Regions from separate parts of the Syntrophomonas sp. UBA1041 genome, predicted to be linked through region 2. Evidence: riboswitches for the same ligand, from Rfam matches in the RefSeq annotation. Region 2 holds a riboswitch; each other region holds the start of a gene.
What was found. A riboswitch is a leader RNA that binds a small molecule or an ion and turns the genes downstream of it on or off. The one in region 2 is predicted to bind molybdenum cofactor.
Positions count from the first base shown of each region.

Region 1 (6,054 bases), on a different contig from region 2:
TGAAATTATTGGAGCAATACCACTGGCCCGGGAATGTCCGGGAAATGGAGAATATGTTGGAGAGGGCGATAATTATGGCTGATATGGAAAACGGCCGTTCTCTGGATTGCCGACATTTCAAGTTCCTGCAAAACCGGTGCAGCAGCGAAGCTCCTTTAGAATTACAAAGCTTGAAAGCAGCCAGCCAGAAGTTTGAGGAGGAATTGATAGCCCGAGCCTTGGAAATAAGCAACTTTAACCTGGCCAAAGCAGCCGAGCAACTAGAAATTGACCTTTCTACCCTCTACAAAAAAATAAAAAAACATGGCATCGAAACATGAATCCACAGCAAAAATCCCTTATGATAGATAGGAATATGCTTCGAGCCTCATAGACTTGTTTCATGGGGAAGTATTTAAGATGTTAAAAAAGGCAGGCCACATTATAGAGAATATGCTGTGCTGGCATCACAGCGGTATTAATGTCTATTGTGGGCCAGCCATTAATCCAGGGGACCAGCAACATTATTGGTGAGCGATAGCGAACACCGGTGGTACCCGCAGGGTAATAGCTCAAGAGAGTTCTATCAGCACACTCCGGGTGATCTGTAAATCCTGTGGGCATACTCATGCCATCCTTCCGGAAGTCATAATCCCTTATAGATCATATAGCATCCTGTTCATTCTGACTGTTCTGCGTGATTACTATACCCGTTCCGACGACATCTGGGAAATAGGTGATAAATATCAGATCGCTGTCTCAACCCTTTATCTGTGGATACATTTATTCCACTGGCAGGGGATATGGGGACGGCCGGCTGTGTGAAAAATCCAAATCAGCGTTTATATATGCAATATTGAGTATAATATACACTAAACTACGCCCTCCTTCGGCAAATTAACTCCAACAAAATTGAAGCTTCATATTAACGCTGGGGACATTCCACCCTGGCGTTAATTTATTTTTGCAATATCATTAAATAATAAGGCGGTTATTCAGGCATCATAACCTATTTTATATTCCCTTATATAATATTTTAAATTATATAGAGGAATATTTACGCTTGTGTCGAAGTATTATTTTGATAAGGATATGTTTGTCCAGCAGACATATCCCTCTGGCAATTTCAAACAGTGCAATTAGTATTTATGACTGCTGCCTGATCAAAATATTGCCAGCAACATGCCAATATTGAGGGAGGTGAAAAAGTGCTATCAAGTACAGGGTTTAAGCAAATCATAAGCCGTTGCATGTGAGTTAATTTGCATGAACCGGTGGCTCATAGTGTTTCAATACCCCGTGGCATAAATGAAGACCTGAAGCTGTTGCAGCCTTTTTCACCGATTTCGTTTATCGGCTGAGTTTATTCCTGCTCCCATGCTTCATTCGAATTGCTGGCAGGCAATTTTATAACATGGCCTGACCAGAATTCCTTCCTTTATTCCACCACTGTTAAAGCCTGAATGACTTACCCTAAGACTTGTGTAGCAACCAGGTTGCCCAGGAGTTTAATTTTTTCAAAAGCGTAGCTCCAAAGCTACTTCACCTAAAGCTGCGGCCACGGTGAATTAGCCGACACGGTTATTATACCGCTACGGTAAATCCGGAAACGGGTTTGCCTCCCTTACTTGGAAAGGAGTCACTGGCTTTTAGAAAACAATTTGCGTTGCCCGCATCATTTATGCGCTGGTAATGTCAGGTGTTTTTATTTAATTAACACCGCAAGTTGTTTCTGAGTAGGTGGAAGGAGCGTGCATTTGAATGCCAACCATTGTCATAGTATTTATGCCAATGAAGTCCATCCTCCTACTCAGATAGGAGATTTTTTTATTTCTAACGACTAAAAGGAGTGATGGAAGTGGAACAAATTAAATTGACCATCAACGGGAAGGAGGTTGAAGCCGCAGCTGGGAGCACCGTACTGCAAGCAGCTGAAGCAGCCGGCATTAAAATTCCTCGCCTGTGTTATGACCCCGATCTAAGCCCGCTGGGTGCATGTCGACTATGTGTAGTCGAAGTAAAAGGAAATCGGCTTCTGCCGGCTTCCTGCGTAACCCCGGTAAGCCCTGGGATGGTTGTAGAAACCGAGTCTCCGGCTGTGATTGCAGCCCGCAAGACCATCCTGGAACTGCTGATTGCCAATCATCCCCTGGACTGCCTGACCTGCGACAAGGCCGGTGCCTGCGTTCTGGCCGATTATTGTTATCAGTACGGGGTAAAAGAAAGTCCCTATCAAGGAGAAAAGCATTCTTATAAAATCGATAACAGCAATCCCTTTATTAATCGGGATTTAAACAAGTGCATTCTCTGCGGCGCCTGTGTTAGAGCCTGTGAAGAACTGACCGGGAAAGACAATCTTTCTTATCTGAATCGTGGCTTCGACCGTAAAGCAACTACGGCTGGTGATGTACCCTATATTGAATCAGATTGCGTTTTCTGTGGACAATGCGTAGCCGTCTGTCCAACCGGCGCTTTAACTGAGAAAACCATGTCCGGCCAGGGTCGCCGCTGGGATATCGACCGGGTGCGGACCACCTGTCCCTTCTGTGGTACCGGCTGCAATTTCGACTTAGCTGTGAACAAAGGCAAAGTCATCGGCGTTCTGTCCAATCCAAACGCTCCGGTAAATGGCCGCAGCTTATGTGTAAAAGGACGCTTTGGCTGGGATTTTATTTACAATGAAAAACGCCTTAAAACGCCGCTGATCAAGCGTAACGGCAAATTTGAGGAAGCATCCTGGGATGAAGCCTTTGAGCTGATTGCCCGGAAATTTAATGAGAATAAAGCCCAAAATGGTCCCGATTCATTTGCAGCGTTAAGCTCAGCCCGTTGTACCAATGAAGAAAACTTCCTGATCCAGAAATTCACCCGGGCCCATTTAGGCACCAACAATGTGGATCATTGCGCCCGTACCTGCCATGCTCCCTCAGTAGCGGGTCTGGCTAATTCTTTTGGCAGCGGCGCCATGACCAACATTTTATCTGAAGTTACTAATGAAGCCGAACTGTTATTCCTGATCGGTATCAATCCTACTGAATCCTATCCGGTACTTGGCTATAAAATGCGGCAAGCGGCTCGCCACGGCTGCAAACTGGTAGTCTGTGATCCTCGCTGTACGGAGCTGGCCGCTGAATCCGACATCTGGCTGCAACAGAAACACGGTACCGATATTCCGCTACTCAATGGTTTAATGCATATAATTATCAAAGAAGGTCTGGAAGATAAGAACTTTATAGAAACCCGTACCGAAAACTATGAAGAAATGAAAGCCCTGGCTGCCGAATACACTCCGGAGCGCGTTTCCGAGCTCACCGGTGTCTCCGTGGAAGACCTTTATCGGGTAGCCCGTCTGTATGCCAGCACTGATAAAGCCATGATCTTCTATTCACTGGGCATTACCGAGCACATCTGCGGTACCCGTAATGTTATGAGTATTGCCAATCTGGCCATGCTGACCGGTCATATCGGCCGTCCCGGCGTGGGCGTAAACCCCGTCCGCGGGCAGAACAATGTTCAGGGTGCCTGTGACATGGGCGCTCTGCCTAACGTTTATTCCGGTTATCAGAATGTTACCGATAAAGCCGCCCGGGAAAAACATGAAAAAGCTTGGGGAGCAACCTTGCCGGATAAAGTAGGCTTAAAGATTCCGGAAATGTTTGAAGCCGCCCATGAAGGCAAAGTAAAAGTCATGTATATTCTGGGTGAAAATCCGGTACTAACCGATCCCAATGCCAATCATATTAAAGAAGCCATCAAGAATCTGGACTTCTTTGTGGTACAGGAACTCTTCCTGACTGAAACTGCTGAATTAGCTGATGTCGTGCTGCCGGCCGCCAGCTTTGCGGAATGCGACGGTACCTTTACCAATACTGAGCGCCGACCTCAGCGAGTTCGTAAAGCGATTGAGCCTCTGCCTGGCCAGGCCAACTGGGAAACGATTTGTCAGATGGTTACCCGCATGGGCTATCCCATGTCTTACAATCATCCAAGTGAAATCTGGGATGAAATGGCCTCCCTGTCCCCCGCCATGGCTGGCATTAGTTTTGCCCGTATGGAAAAAGAATCCGTGCACTGGCCATGTCCCACCCCTGATCATCCTGGCACCCCCATTCTGCATATCGGCAAATTCACCCGCGGGCTGGGCGGTTTCCAACCCAATGACCATATTCCTCCGGGAGAAATGCCGGATACAGATTATCCCATCCTGCTGTGTACGGGCCGCGTAATGCAGCACTATAATGTTACCACCCAATATTCGGCGGGTATTGCCAGTGTCTGGGATCGAGAAATGACCCAGGTACACCCGCAGGAAGCGGAAAAATTAGGCGTGGTTACCGGCAGCCGGATGAGGATTACATCCCGCCGTGGTTCAGTTCTAACCACCGCCTGGGTAACCGATCAGGTACAGCCCGGGGTTATTTGGATGTCCCACCACCATAGTTCTACGCCTACCAATGAACTCACCAGCCCGTTTGTATGTGATATTGCCGGCACAGGTGAGTACAAAGTCTGTGCAGTCAAAATCGAAAAAGTCCAGGAGGTGAGTCAATAATGGCAGACTACAAGAAGATCATCAATGCCTATAAAGATCTGCCTGGTGGACTGATCGAGTCTTACCATGCGGTTCAGCGTGAATTCAGCTACATTCCTGAAGAGGCTGTCTTCTATGCCGCCGAGGTGTTTGATATGCCTAAAGCCAAGGCTTATGGCGTAGCAACTTTTTACTCCTACCTCAAAGTTGGTAAACGGGGTAAAAATGTTATCCGTATTTGCGAGAGTGCACCTTGCCATATTGCCGGCGCAGCCCAAGTCGTCGCTGCACTGGAAAAGGAACTGGGCATTAAAATGGGTGAAACCACTGCCGATGGCAAATTCACCCTGGAATTTACCGAGTGTGTAGGCCAGTGTCAAGCCACCCCGGTGATTACCATCAACAGCAAGCCTTATGGCGATCTGAACCCCGCTAAAGTTCCTGCAGTTTTGGCAGAATATAAGTAATTGGTGAAAGGAGGTAAGATTGTGGCTGAAGAAATGCGTATCGTTTTAAGAAACGTAGGAAAGATTAGTCCCTTAAAAATTGATGAATATATTAAAGCCGGCGGATACAAATCCCTGGCTAAAGCTCGCAGCATGAGTCAGATTGATTTAATTGAAGAAGTTAAAAAATCCGGTTTGCGCGGCAGAGGCGGCGCAGGTTTTAATTGCGGTATGAAATGGAGCTTCTCCTACAAAATTGATACTGATCAAAAGTATGTGGTCTGCAATGCTGACGAAGGTGAGCCTGGCACATACAAAGATCGTATTATCATGGAGAATGACCCCCAGAGTCTTTTGGAAGGTATGGCCATTTGCGGTTATGCCATAGGTTCCAACAAAGGTTACATCTATTGCCGGGGTGAGTATCCTTACGTGGTAGAAACCCTTAATAAGGCTATTGCTCAAGCCAAAGACAAAGGTGTACTGGGTGACTTTGATATCGAAGTTAGAATGGGTGCCGGAGCGTATGTCTGCGGTGAAGAAAGTGCCCTGATTGAATCCATTGAAGGACATCGCGGTGAACCACGCTTCAAACCCCCCTTCCCGCCCGTGGAAGGTTTATGGGGCAAACCCACTATTGTTAATAACGTAGAGACCTTTGCCAACATCCCGGCTATTCTGGAAAAAGGTGCAGACTGGTACAAAGGGATTGGCGCCAGTTCCTATCCTGGAACCAAAGTATTGACCTTGACCGGCGATGTAGTAAACCGGACCTATTTTGAAGTGCCCACCAATGTCACCATTCGTGAAGTTATTTACGGACTGGGCGGTGGCATGGTTAACGGCAAAAATTTCAAGGCCGTCCAAATCGGCGGAACTTCAGGCGGATTCATTCCCGAAGAGTTCCTGGATACCCCCATTGATTTTGATTCCATGACCACTATCGGTGCAGTGCTGGGTTCAGGTGCAGTATTTGTCATGGATGAAACTCGGGATATTGTTGATATCGTGGATCGGATCAGCAAATTCTTTGAACATGAATCCTGTGGTAAATGTACCCCCTGCCGGGAAGGTACCAAACGTATGCATGAAATGATG
Region 1 covers NZ_DCEA01000031.1:25,545-31,598, forward strand. The annotation lists gene B2633_RS05370 (sigma-54 interaction domain-containing protein) at 1-320, shown strand, start outside; gene B2633_RS05375 (DUF6431 domain-containing protein) at 565-804, shown strand; molybdenum cofactor riboswitch at 1,497-1,634, shown strand; gene fdhF (formate dehydrogenase subunit alpha) at 1,838-4,531, shown strand; gene B2633_RS05385 (NADH-quinone oxidoreductase subunit NuoE family protein) at 4,531-4,977, shown strand; gene nuoF (NADH-quinone oxidoreductase subunit NuoF) at 4,999-6,054, shown strand, end outside.
Region 1: linked by a shared signal. The riboswitch ahead of fdhF (formate dehydrogenase subunit alpha) and the one ahead of B2633_RS11760 ([FeFe] hydrogenase, group A) in region 2 are both predicted to bind molybdenum cofactor.

Region 2 (6,054 bases):
AGTGGGTTATGGTGTCAATGAAGCGGGAAAACCGGTCAAAATTCAGCAGAATATAAAGGGCGGGGGCAGCGGTAAAAACGACTCCGGCCCATCTGTGCACCAGCGAAGCATTGCCGAATCCGCCGAATATATTGCCGATAATATTGATATCCCAGTAAAAACCGACACCAGTCAGACCAAGAATGGTAAAAGCGATCAAATGCACCCAGTGCATGGTCCGGGTTTGGGCACCGTGTTTTAAGACCTTGCCTTTAGTACTGCTCATTCGTTTCCCTCCTAATTATGCAGCTTCATGGGCTCCGCTTTTCAACTCAGCGATGAAATCGGGGATGTCTTGGCCGTATTTGGTATGCAGCAGATGATGGGCCTTTTCGCTAACCGGCTTTACTTCGCCCGGCGAAAGAAAATCCTTGTAAATCTGGGCGATTTCCGGATTTTCATGCGACTTTCTGAGGGTCATCTTTTCATCCAAAGCATACATTCCGGCGGCTCTTTTTTCAATGTAGTCGGTGTTGGCAGCCAGAGCATCAAATCCCAATTTACTGAAAACACCGAGGAATACGGCGGCCACGGTCAGCATGCCCGCTCCCTTAAAAAACTGCCGTCTGGTCATGCCTTCACTTTCGGTGAAAAACTTCATTCCCTTTCCCTCCTAAATCATTTCTCTTCGGATGGGCTGGCCACCGCCGTTGATACACCCTCCGGGACAGTTCATGACTTCTATAAAATGATATTTGCTGCGACCTGCCAGCACATCCTCAATCAGCTTGCCAACATATTTGGTTCCGGTTACGATAGCTACATTGACAGGCAGGGTTTTGCCCAGAGACTTGACGGGTATCTCCACCGTCGCCTCTCTGACCGACTGTAGGCCTCTAACCGCCTTGAATTCAACATTATCCAGTGACTGGCCGCTCAATAATTCATAGGCGGTTCTTAAAGCCGCCTCCATGACACCGCCGGTTACTCCAAATATGGTGGCCGCGCCGGTTGAAGAACCGATCAGGCTATCCGCTGCTTCCTCGGGAAGATTCAGGAATTCTATGCCGGCATCTTTGATCAGCTGGGCCAGTTCTCTGGTGGTAATGACCACATCGACATCTTTATATCCGCTGGCGATAAACTCGGGACGATCACATTCATACTTCTTGGCGGTGCATGGCATTACCGAGACAACATACATATTCACGGGATCAACATTCAGTCTTTCAGCAGCGTAAGTCTTGGCCACCGCTCCGAACATCTGCTGGGGAGATTTGGCCGACGACAAATGGGGCAGTACAAGCGGATACTGATCTTCAGCATATTTGATCCAGGCCGGACAGCAGGAAGTGAACTGGGGCAGCGGCCCGCTATGTTCGTTGCCGGCCACCCCCAGGGCGTTGAACACCCGGTTTATTAATTCGGTTCCTTCCTCCATGATGGTAAGGTCGGCGGCAAACTCGGTGTCATATACCTGATTGAAACCGAGTCTGCGCAAAGCGGCATGCATTTTGCCTTTCACATTGGCGCCGGGTTCCAGGCTGAACTCCTCGCCCAGGGCTACTCTAACCGCGGGCGCTTCCTGAACCACCACATACTTCTGGGGATTGGCGAGAGCCTTCTTCACCTCATCAACCCGGCTGACATCCTCGATCTTGCCAAAAGGGCAGCTGATCAAGCATTGTCCGCAGTTGATGCAAAGATTATGATTGATTTTGTGTTTCTGTCCCAGCAGTCCGCTGATGGCGCCGGTGGGACATATGGACGTGCAATGGTCACAGGCTTTACAATCGCCGGTTACATTAATGATGCCTTGGATTACTGCTGTACTCATATCCTACCTCCTTTTGATGAAGTACTGTAACCTGGGTTTAAATCATAACACCTCCTTCATATCGGGCTGGACGGTTCATCTTGTTTCTCAACCTCCCTTTTATCAACATGCATCAAACCAATATGCAGATAAGCCCCATCAGGAGCGTTGTTGGAGATAGACCCGTCAAACCATGCTTTGACGGGTTAAACAGATTTGGGGGAAATAGAATAAAAAAAACCATGAAAGCGCTGCCCCTTAGGGGTAAACCTTCATGGTTTTGTTCACCTAAAAAATAGAATTAACTAATGAAAATAGATATTCTTCTGAATGCCGGATGTATCATTTGATATCATTAATTCTCAGGGCCGGGGTCTGAAACCGGTCATAGACTGTTTCAGAATTCAAAAAGCCAGACCTTGCAAAAAGGGCTGGCTAAAAGGCAAATCCAACTAAAGCCTTCCTACCGGACTCCTTTCCACAATGGGAGGCCCAACCGTTTCCCGTTGAACCCTGTCGGTCTCAATACCATATCTATTCAGGCAATGAGACTCGGAGAGTGAAGACTGAAAATTATTATTCATTACTTATTCGTAATCATACACCTCCTGGAGATCTCATGCAATAGTCAACCGGGGCATCATCCCCAACCTGACCGATCATCATGGGGAGACGCGGCAGATCATCTTGGAAAAAACAAACAGGCCGCCCCGGCTGTCAGGACGGTATTCTGCCAAAGCAAGCCCGTGCTATAATGGGGAGAACACCATGCGGTGTCAAGATACATAGATAAGGGGAGAGTTCATTGAGCTTTTTAACCGTCGATCAGACCAAATGCAAACGCGACCGTATTTGCGCCGCCGAATGTCCGGCCAGACTTATTGTATTCAGAGAACTGGACGCCTTCCCGAGATCAGTAAAAAGAGCCGAACAGTTTTGCCTGCGCTGCGGCCATTGTGTGGCGGTTTGTCCGCACCAGGCCATATCTGTAAAAACCGTAAATTCCGTTGATTGTGTGCCGGTTGATCCCGGTCTGCTTCCTGCCCCCGCTCAGGTGGAGCATCTTTTAAAATCACGGCGCTCTATCCGCAGTTTCAAAGACAAGAGCGTTGATCGTGCCATCCTGGAAAAACTAATTGATGTTTCCGCTTATGCCCCTTCCGGCCACAACATGCAGCCGGTTCATTGGCTGGTCGTTGCAGATAAACACCAGGTGCGCCATATTGCAGGCCTGGTAGTGGATTGGATGCGCTATATTATCGAACATATGCCCCAGATAGCCGCGGTGATGCACATGGAGGCCGTGTGCTATGCCTGGGATAAGGGGATTGATACCATATGCCGCAATGCTCCGCATCTGATTATAGCCCATGCGCCTGAAGATATTCATGTTTCCCAAGGATCTTGCACCATAGCGTTGACTTATTTGGAATTGGCGGCGTATTCTATGGGCGTAGGCGCTTGCTGGGCCGGATTTGTCGGGGCGGCTGCCGAAACCTTCCCGCCACTTATGCAGGAATTGGCCCTGCCCGAAGGCCACAAGGCTTTTGGCGCTATGCTGATAGGCTACCCCAAATACCAGTATCACCGGATACCACCCCGCACCGCGCCACGGATCATTTGGCGATGAACCTAGGCCTGCTTCGTTCTCCCGCGCGCCCCACTTGTTGCTGGAATGAGAAACCAGTATGATAAAAAAAAACTATTGAGTTTAAGGGGATGAGGGTTTGGCCATCCGTTATATAATGGGGCGCTGCGGTCAGGGCAAGACCCGGCAGGTAATGGCTGAGATCCGGGAGGAGCTGAATCTCAACCGGGATGACCCCGTGATCCTGCTGGTGCCGGAGCAGTTCACCCTGCAGGCCGAGCGGGAAGTGATCAATCAACTCGATCTTCCCGGCATAATGAGACTTGAGGTACTGAGCCCCAGCCGACTCGGCGCCAGGGTCTTGAATGAAGCCGGGGGGCGCACCCGGGTTCTTCTCAGCCAGCAGGGGCGATACATGGTACTGAAAAAGGTGATCTCCGCTTGTGAGGAGCAGTTCACGGTTTATCGCCAGGCCTGCCGGCAGCCCGGCTTCATCGAGCAATGCAGTCAGATCCTGGCTGAATTAAAAGGATCCGCCGTGGACAGCGGGGTTCTTTATGAATGCGCCCGCAGCCTATCTGACGATACATTATTAAAAAGCAAACTGCATGACATTTCTCTGCTATACCATAAATTCAACGCTCACCTCCAGGATCATTATGTGGACAGCGAAGATTATTTAAATCTGGTTATCGAACGCTTTCCCCAATCGCGTTTTTTAAGCCGGGCCCGGGTTTGGATCGACAATTTCACTACCTTCTCGCCCAGCACCCTGAAGCTGATTGAACAGCTCATGAAAACCGCTGTTTCCACGGCCATAAGCCTCACCATGGAGTTGGGAGGCGAGGATCGGGACCGGGAAATTTTCGCGCTTTCCCGCTATTACTATAGCCGCTGGCATGATCAGGCTAAAAATGCGGGTTTGGAAGAACATATAATTACGGTCAAGAACCCCGGCAAGCTCAGCCCTGAACTGATGCACCTGGAAAGAGAGCTTTACGCCTATCCCCACCGCACTTTTCCGGAGCAACCCGCCGCTATTTCCATTGCGGCGCTCCCCAGCCCGCAGGACGAGGTAGAGGCACTGGCGATGAGGATCCTGGCCCTGGTGCGGCAAGGGGCGCGCTATCGGGATATTGCGGTTATCTGCTCCGATACCGCCGCATATTCAGGGCTGATCAAGAGGATTTTTGACGAGTATAAGATCCCGTACTTCCTGGACGATAAACGCAGTATTCTGCACCACCCCCTGGTTGAGCTGATGCTCTCCGCCCTGGATGTATTGACCAGGTATTATCGTTTGGAGGACGTTTTGCGCCTTATAAAAACCGGACTGACTCCTGTAGAAACGCGGGATTGTGACCGTTTGGAGAATTATGCCTGGCGTTATAACATTAGAGGACGCGGCTGGTTGGAGCCCTTTACATTGGGTGAGGAAAGCCTGCGGGAAGAGATGAATCTCTACCGCCAGGCATTGGTCAATCCTCTGCAGTCGCTGGCCCAAAAAGTGCAGGCTGAATCCTCCTGGTCACAAATAGCCCGGGCCTGGTTTGAATGGCTGGAAGAGATGCAAATTCCACAAGGCCTGGAAACCTGGGTTGAAGAATTGATCTCCCAGGGACGCTTCGAACTGGCCAGTGAGAACAGCCAGATCTGGAATGTTTGCGTGGAGGTTTTGGATCAGATTGCGGAAGTCCTGGGGGGAGAGGATACCGATCTCAAGGAATTCCGTCAGGTGCTGGAGGCGGGCCTGGCCTGTTCTGACCTGGGTTTTATCCCCTCAACAGTGGATCAGGTTCTGGTGGGAACTGCCACCCGTTCTATAAACCAGCGGAGTCAGATTATGTTTGTGGTCGGGGCGAATGACGGCATGCTGCCCCGGGGCAGCCTTTCCGAAGGAATATTCTCGCTGGACGAAAAAGAGATTCTTCAGTCCCACGGGGTGGAAGTAGGATTGAGCAATGATCTGCTGTCAATCGAAGAGGATTTCTTGATTTATGCCGCACTTTCTCAGGCCGAGGAGGCGGTGCAGTTTTCATACAGCCTGGCCGACTCTGAGGGCAAAGCCCTGCGGCCTTCATTGTTGATAGACCGCTTAAAACAGATTTACCCCGGCCTCACGGTGAAGGTTGAAACCATGGACGCTGCCCAGGCTGAAGATCATTACCTGTTGTCGGCCGGCAGCAGTTATAAATACCTGGTCGAAAGCCTGCGCCAGGCCCTGGACGGAAAAACCGTGTCTCTGCGCTGGAAAGCGGTATATGACTGGTATAAAACCCAACCCGATTGGCAATTCCAAATGACCCGGCTGGAGGAGGCTCTGCTGTTCGGCAATCTGCCGGGAAAAGTGGATAAGGCTCAGTGCAGGCGGCTTTATGCTGCCTCGTCCCAGGGCAGCGTATCCCGGCTGGAGCTTTATGCCGCCTGTCCTTTTGCACATTTTGTCCGCTACGGGCTAAGGCCCCTGGAACGCAAGACCTATGAGGTGGAGGCCCCGGATGTGGGTGATCTTTTTCATCAGGCCATACTTGATTTCGCGGTCGAGATGCGCGCCAAGCAGCTTGACTGGAAGGCCTTGAGCGCAGATCATTGTCATGATCTGATGGACGAGGTTATGGAGCGGTTGCTGCCCCGGCACGGGGAAGGGGTATTTATGAGCACCCACCGCTAC
Region 2 covers NZ_DCEA01000074.1:6,780-12,833, forward strand. The annotation lists gene B2633_RS11750 (formate dehydrogenase subunit gamma) at 1-265, opposite strand, end outside; gene B2633_RS11755 (iron hydrogenase small subunit) at 281-640, opposite strand; gene B2633_RS11760 ([FeFe] hydrogenase, group A) at 653-1,816, opposite strand; molybdenum cofactor riboswitch at 2,251-2,367, opposite strand; gene B2633_RS11765 (nitroreductase family protein) at 2,601-3,425, shown strand; gene addB (helicase-exonuclease AddAB subunit AddB) at 3,523-6,054, shown strand, end outside.

Region 3 (6,054 bases), on a different contig from region 2:
TTTCTCGTAATTTCGGAAAAGAATCGGCCATCTATGCGGGTCTTAAAAACGCCCGGGGTGATTATGTGGCTATCATGGATGCTGACCTGCAGGATCCGCCCATGCTGATCAAGGATATGTACCTTATCATAAAGCATGAAGGCTATGACTGTGTTGCCACCAGAAGAACCACCCGCAAAGGCGAGCCGCCGGTGAGGTCGTTTTTCGCCAGGCAATTCTACCGCATAATCAATACTATCTCCAATATTGAATTGGTGGATGGAGCCCGGGATTTCAGGCTGATGAGCCGCCAAATGGTGGATTCCATTCTGCAGATCTGTGAATATAACCGTTTTTCCAAAGGTATTTTCGCCTGGGTAGGTTTTAAAACCAAGTGGATGGAATATGACAATCAGGAAAGAGCTGCCGGCCAGACTAAATGGTCGTTTTGGAAGCTCTATTCTTATTCACTGGATGGGATCATGGCCTTTTCCACCACTCCGTTGGCGTTGTCTTCGGTGATAGGATTGGTTTTTTTCTTGGTATCTTTTGTAATGATTGTAGCCATGGCCGCTAAATACCTATTATGGGGCGGTTCTATATACGGGTGGCCCTTTATGGTCTGTATTCTGCTGTTTATTACCGGGATTCAGCTGTTTTGCACCGGCATAGTCGGCCAATATGTTTCCAGAACCTATTTGGAAACCAAGCGCAGGCCCATTTACATCGTCAAGGAATACAGTGACGAATGCCACTGAAGCCAAGAATCAATTGGTATTAATAAGAAATTTACGGGTTAGCCGGCAAATCTTAACCGTAGTTAACGAGTAATATGTTACATCCCCGTTTATCAATATTAAGCGGGGATTTATTTTCGCTCACTATCAGTTTACTTAAATATAGCGAACCAGCTCTAACCGCCTTTTATCATTGGCTGATTCGTGCCATTTTTTCCGCATATGCATTTAGATGATTAAAATTTATGTTGAGGCATTACCAGCCCTTGCAACGTTGCGTATCCTCCTCATGTATGATTCAGTGGGGATTACGCTTGCCTGCCGTCAAGGGTGAAACGCCCCTCCCCTCCATCTCGGGAGGGTTTGTTGTTGTTAGCATATATAATGTTTGGTTATATATAATATTATTAGAAGGAATATAAATTTATATGCAGAACTATAATAGTTGGTGCAATGAATTCATTTTTCCGCTTATAAACAAATGCTTTTATTAAGCTGAAATGTTTTCATTATTCCAGCCGCTAAGATAACGGTATTAAAGGAGGTGAGAAAGTGCTTTCAAGTGCAGGGTTTATGTCAACCACAAAGCGTTTAATGTGACATGCTTCATATGAACCGGTGGTTCGTTTTGTTTCAAACTACAGTGCCAAAAATGGAGAATTAAACCAATGGGAGCCTTTCTCAACCTATCCGCTATGCCGGTATGACTGCTTTTCATTCTAATACCAGCTACTGGCCCGGTTGAAGGTGATGAATCCATATAGCCTTTCAGGAATTTGCTCTCCTATGTTCACTGTTGAAACAGTACTGCTTTAACCCTGTATACTCGCATAATAGTCAAAATTTAATATGTCTTACGCTGACTCCAGAGCTGATTCCCCTAAAGCGACAGCCATTGGGGATTTAGCCGCGGTAAATCTGGAAACGGTTTTATCTCCCTTGCTTGGAAAAGAGTCATCTACCGGAACAGTTTTCTCAGTCTCCAAGATCTGATTATGAAGGTTATGAGTCCTGAGGCAAACTGCTACTTCATTCTTGGCTTTTCAGGCAAGGAGGAAGCCGCACCAAACTGCGGCTTTATGGTCAGTGTACATCCTGTGACCAGCCTCCTGATTAAAGTTAGGAGGTTTTCGTTTTAGGGCGGACACCTTAAAAAGTTTGGTCAGGACCGCATAGCAAGATTCGCAGGCTTAATAATTTTAGTGACAAGCTAGTCCAAATGTAATCTAGAATCTCACAATGGCAGTAATCATCATTCCTTTGCATCGCAATGATTTGAATGGGGGGAAGAGAATGAACGGCAAAATAACCCGCCGTCAGTTTATAAAAAGAGGCGGAGCTACGGTTGCAGCTGCAAGTTTAGGGTCGGCTTTGGGTTTTAATCTCATTGTTTCTGCAGCGGTAATCAAAGAACTGCGCACAAAAAATGTTAGTCCGGTACCAACTGTTTGTCCTTATTGCGGTTCTGGATGCGGTCTGGTAGTTTATGCGGAAAAAAAGGATGATAAATTTGTTAAGTTATTGAGCGTGGTTGGAGACCCTGATAATCCGGTTAATGAAGGATGCGCCTGTCCCAAAGGTTCAGCCATGTTTAATCTGAGAGAAATATATGAACCTGAAACCGGAAAGCAGATCATCAATCCCAGGAGGGTAGCAAAGCCTTTATACAGGGCTCCTGGATCAGAGAAATGGGAAGAAAAAGAGTGGGATTGGATTTTGGATGAAATCGCCCAGCGGATCAAGCAGACCCGCGATGAGAGTTTCATTCACAAAGAGACATTGTCTGATGGAAGTGAAGTAATCGTTAACCGGACCGAAAAAATAGCCTCAATTGGAGGATCAGCCCTGGACAATGAGGAATGCTATCTACTATCCAAGATGATGCGCTCGCTGGGTGTAGTTTACCTGGAAACTCAGGCCCGGCTCTGCCATTCACCATCTGTGGGCGGCCTGGCTCCTTCCTTCGGACGAGGAGTGATGACCAACTCCATGATTGACATGAAAAATACCAACTGTGCTTTAATCATGGGCAGCAACTTGGCCGAAAACCATCCCATCGGTATGAAATGGCTGAACAAGGGGCGTTTTGATCCTAAACGCCAGACCAAAATAATCAGTGTAGATCCCCGTTTCACACGAACTGCCGCAGTGGCCGATCTTTATTGTCCTATGCGTTCTGGCACCGATATCGCCTTCCTGGGCGGCATGATCAAGTATATTCTGGACAACGAGCTCTATCACCATGATTATGTGGTCAATTATACCAATGCAGCTTTCCTTGTCAGAGATGATTATGAGTTTAAAGACGGTTTCTTTTCCGGTTGGAACGAAACTAAGCAAAGTTACGATGTTAGCAGCTGGGATTATCAATACGATGAAAACAACAATATCTTGAAGGATGAAACCCTGCAGCACCCGCGTAGCGTTTTCCAACTCATGAAGCAACACTATTCTCGTTATGACATCGATACGGTATGCAAAATAACCGGATCTCCCCAAAGCAAGTACCGGGAGGTCTTGAAAATGTTTTGCGCAACTTCTGCTCCGGATAAGACGGGCTGCATATGCTATGCCATGGGAATTACCCAGCATACGGTGGGTAGTGAAAACATCCGGGCTTTTGCCATTGTACAGTTATTGTTGGGAAATATCGGACGCCCCGGTGGAGGAATCAATGCCTTGCGCGGTGAAAACAACGTTCAAGGCGCCACCGACATGGCTTTGCTGTATCACATTCTGCCCGGCTATATCGATTCACCCACTGACAGCGCTGATTATAAAGATCTCATTTCTTATATCCGCAAGACCACCCCGGGTGCAGGCAATCTGCAATTCAGCAATTTGAAAGAATTCCGGGCTTTGGCAGCGTCTGGCATCAAACATTCCGGCTGGCGAATACACACTTCCAAGTGGATTGTCAGTCTGCTCAAGGCCTGGTATGGGGATGCCGCTACCGAAGACAACGATTTTGCATATCACTATATACCCAAACGTCAGGATACCAAAAATTATTCGCACATCGGCTTATTCGAAGCCATGCACAGAGGCGAAATCGATGGCCTGTTCGTAAACGGCTCCAATCCGGTAGTGGGCGGCCCCAATGCCAATAAGGAGCAGGAAGCTCTCACTAAACTTAAATGGTTTGTCTGCATCGATCTGTGGCTACACGAAACCGCCGAATTCTGGAGCCACAAAGCCTGGGAAAGACCGGTAGAGAATGAAAAGGTAAAGCAGCTCACTCCACAAGACATTCAGACTGAAGCTTTCTTCCTGCCAGCCGCAGCTGTCTATGAAAAAGAAGGCACAGCTGCTTCCACCAGCCGGATGGTTCAGTTCCGCTGGAAGGGTGCTGACCCGGTCGGTGAATCCAAAGCCGACCTGTGGATTTATAATGAGCTGGTCAAACGAGTTCAAAAGCTCTATGAAGGCAGTACCCGTTCTGAAGACGAACCCATCACCAAATTAACCTGGGATTATGATGGTCAACATGGCGAAGAAGAACCCGATATTATGAAAGTGGCCAATGAATTGTGCGGCTTCCAGGTAGCCAGCGGCAAGCCTGTTGAGGGTTTTGCCCTGTTGAAAGATGACGGTTCCACCACCTGCGGGTGCTGGGTATACTGCGGAGCCACCACCTGGAAAGATGGCAAGATGTTTTATAAAGCACAGTCACGTAAGAAAGAAGATCCCGGTAATTTGGGCCTGTTTCCCGAGTGGGGCTGGGCCTGGCCGATGAACCGCCGTATTGTTTACAACCGCTGCTCGGTGCAGCCTGATGGCATTAACCCCTGGCCCGGCGATGATGACCGCAGGTTGGTTTGGTGGGATGCCGGCGCCGATGCCGGCGGTTCCTGGACCGGCCTGGACGTACCAGACATTAGCAAGACTACCGGACCTGACAAGCCGGCTTTTAATGATCCATTTATCATGCGTCCTGAAGGCAAAGGCTGCATCTTCGCCGCCAAAACCTCGATGAAAGACGGTCCTTTCCCTGAGCATTACGAGCCCTGGGAAAGCCCTGTAGCTCCTATTCTGAACAAAACCAGGGTAAACCCGGCTGCCAAAGTATGGGAGCCTGACAATCAAGGCAACGCTGGTCAGTATCCTATTATAGCCACTACTTTCCGCCTGGTGGAACACTGGCAGACCGGCGCTTTGACTCGCAACCTGCCCTGGCTGGCCGAGTTGATGCCCAATATGTTTATGGAGATGAGTGAGGAGCTGGCCCGGGATAAAGGGATCAAGAACGGTGCCAAGGTTATTGTCTCTACCACCCGGGGTGACATCGAGGCTCTGGCTTGTGTGACCAAACGCTTAAAGCCCTTTAAAGTAGGCGGCAAAGAAGTTCATGAGATAGCGCTTTCCTGGCAGTATGGCTTTAAAGGCTATGCCACTGGTGATCCAGCCAACCGCTTAACACCCCACATCGGCGACGCCAACACCATATGTCCGGAATATAAAGCATTTCTATGCGACATAAGGAGGGCGTAACAATGGCAAATATGACAAATCTGTATGATAGCAGCAAATGCACCGCCTGTCGTGCTTGCCAGGTAGCCTGCAAGAACTGGAATCAGCTTCCGGCTTCCATCAAGCCATTTAAGGGCAATTATCAGACCCATGAAGATACTGACGGCGACACCTTTACGATTGTCCTGATGAATGAAGTCGACACTGCCGCTCACGGTGTGGATTGGAACTTTGCCAAATTCCAGTGCATGCACTGCTTCGATGCCGCATGCATGAAAGCCTGCCCCAGGAATGCCTATACCAAGACTGAGTGGGGCGCCACCATCCATGACCCTGAAAAGTGCATCGGCTGCCAGTACTGCACTTTTGCCTGCCCCTTTGGCGTTCCCAAGCACCGCAAGCGCGAGGACAAGATCACCAAATGCACCCTGTGTGCTGACCGGGTAACCGAGGGCCTGGCACCGGCTTGCGCCACCACCTGCGCCCCCGGAGCCCTTAAGTTTGGCGATAGGGACCAATTGATCGAAGAAGCCCGTGAACGAGTTAGAGATCTGCAAGCCAACGGCTATCCCAATGCCACCATCTATGGCATCAATGAATTGGGGGGCCTGAACAAACTGTATATCCTGACCGATACGCCTGACAAATTCGGCCTGCCGGTCAATCCCAAGACCTATGGCACCATCAACTTCTGGCAGAACTGGGTGCAGCCTTATTTCGGCTGGCTGGTCCCCATCGCTCTGGGAGCGTCGGCGCTCAGCTTTGTAACCACCCGTTTGATGGCTGACAAAAACCAAGAACACCATGTGGAAGGAGGTCATGAGTAATGCAATGGATTCCAGAATACCGGGATGATGTACCCCGTGTA
Region 3 covers NZ_DCEA01000068.1:72,403-78,456, forward strand. The annotation lists gene B2633_RS10370 (glycosyltransferase family 2 protein) at 1-737, shown strand, start outside; molybdenum cofactor riboswitch at 1,568-1,686, shown strand; gene fdnG (formate dehydrogenase-N subunit alpha) at 2,010-5,207, shown strand; gene B2633_RS10380 (4Fe-4S dicluster domain-containing protein) at 5,210-6,013, shown strand; partial or broken gene B2633_RS10385 (formate dehydrogenase subunit gamma) at 6,013-6,054, shown strand, end outside.
Region 3: linked by a shared signal. The riboswitch ahead of fdnG (formate dehydrogenase-N subunit alpha) and the one ahead of B2633_RS11760 ([FeFe] hydrogenase, group A) in region 2 are both predicted to bind molybdenum cofactor.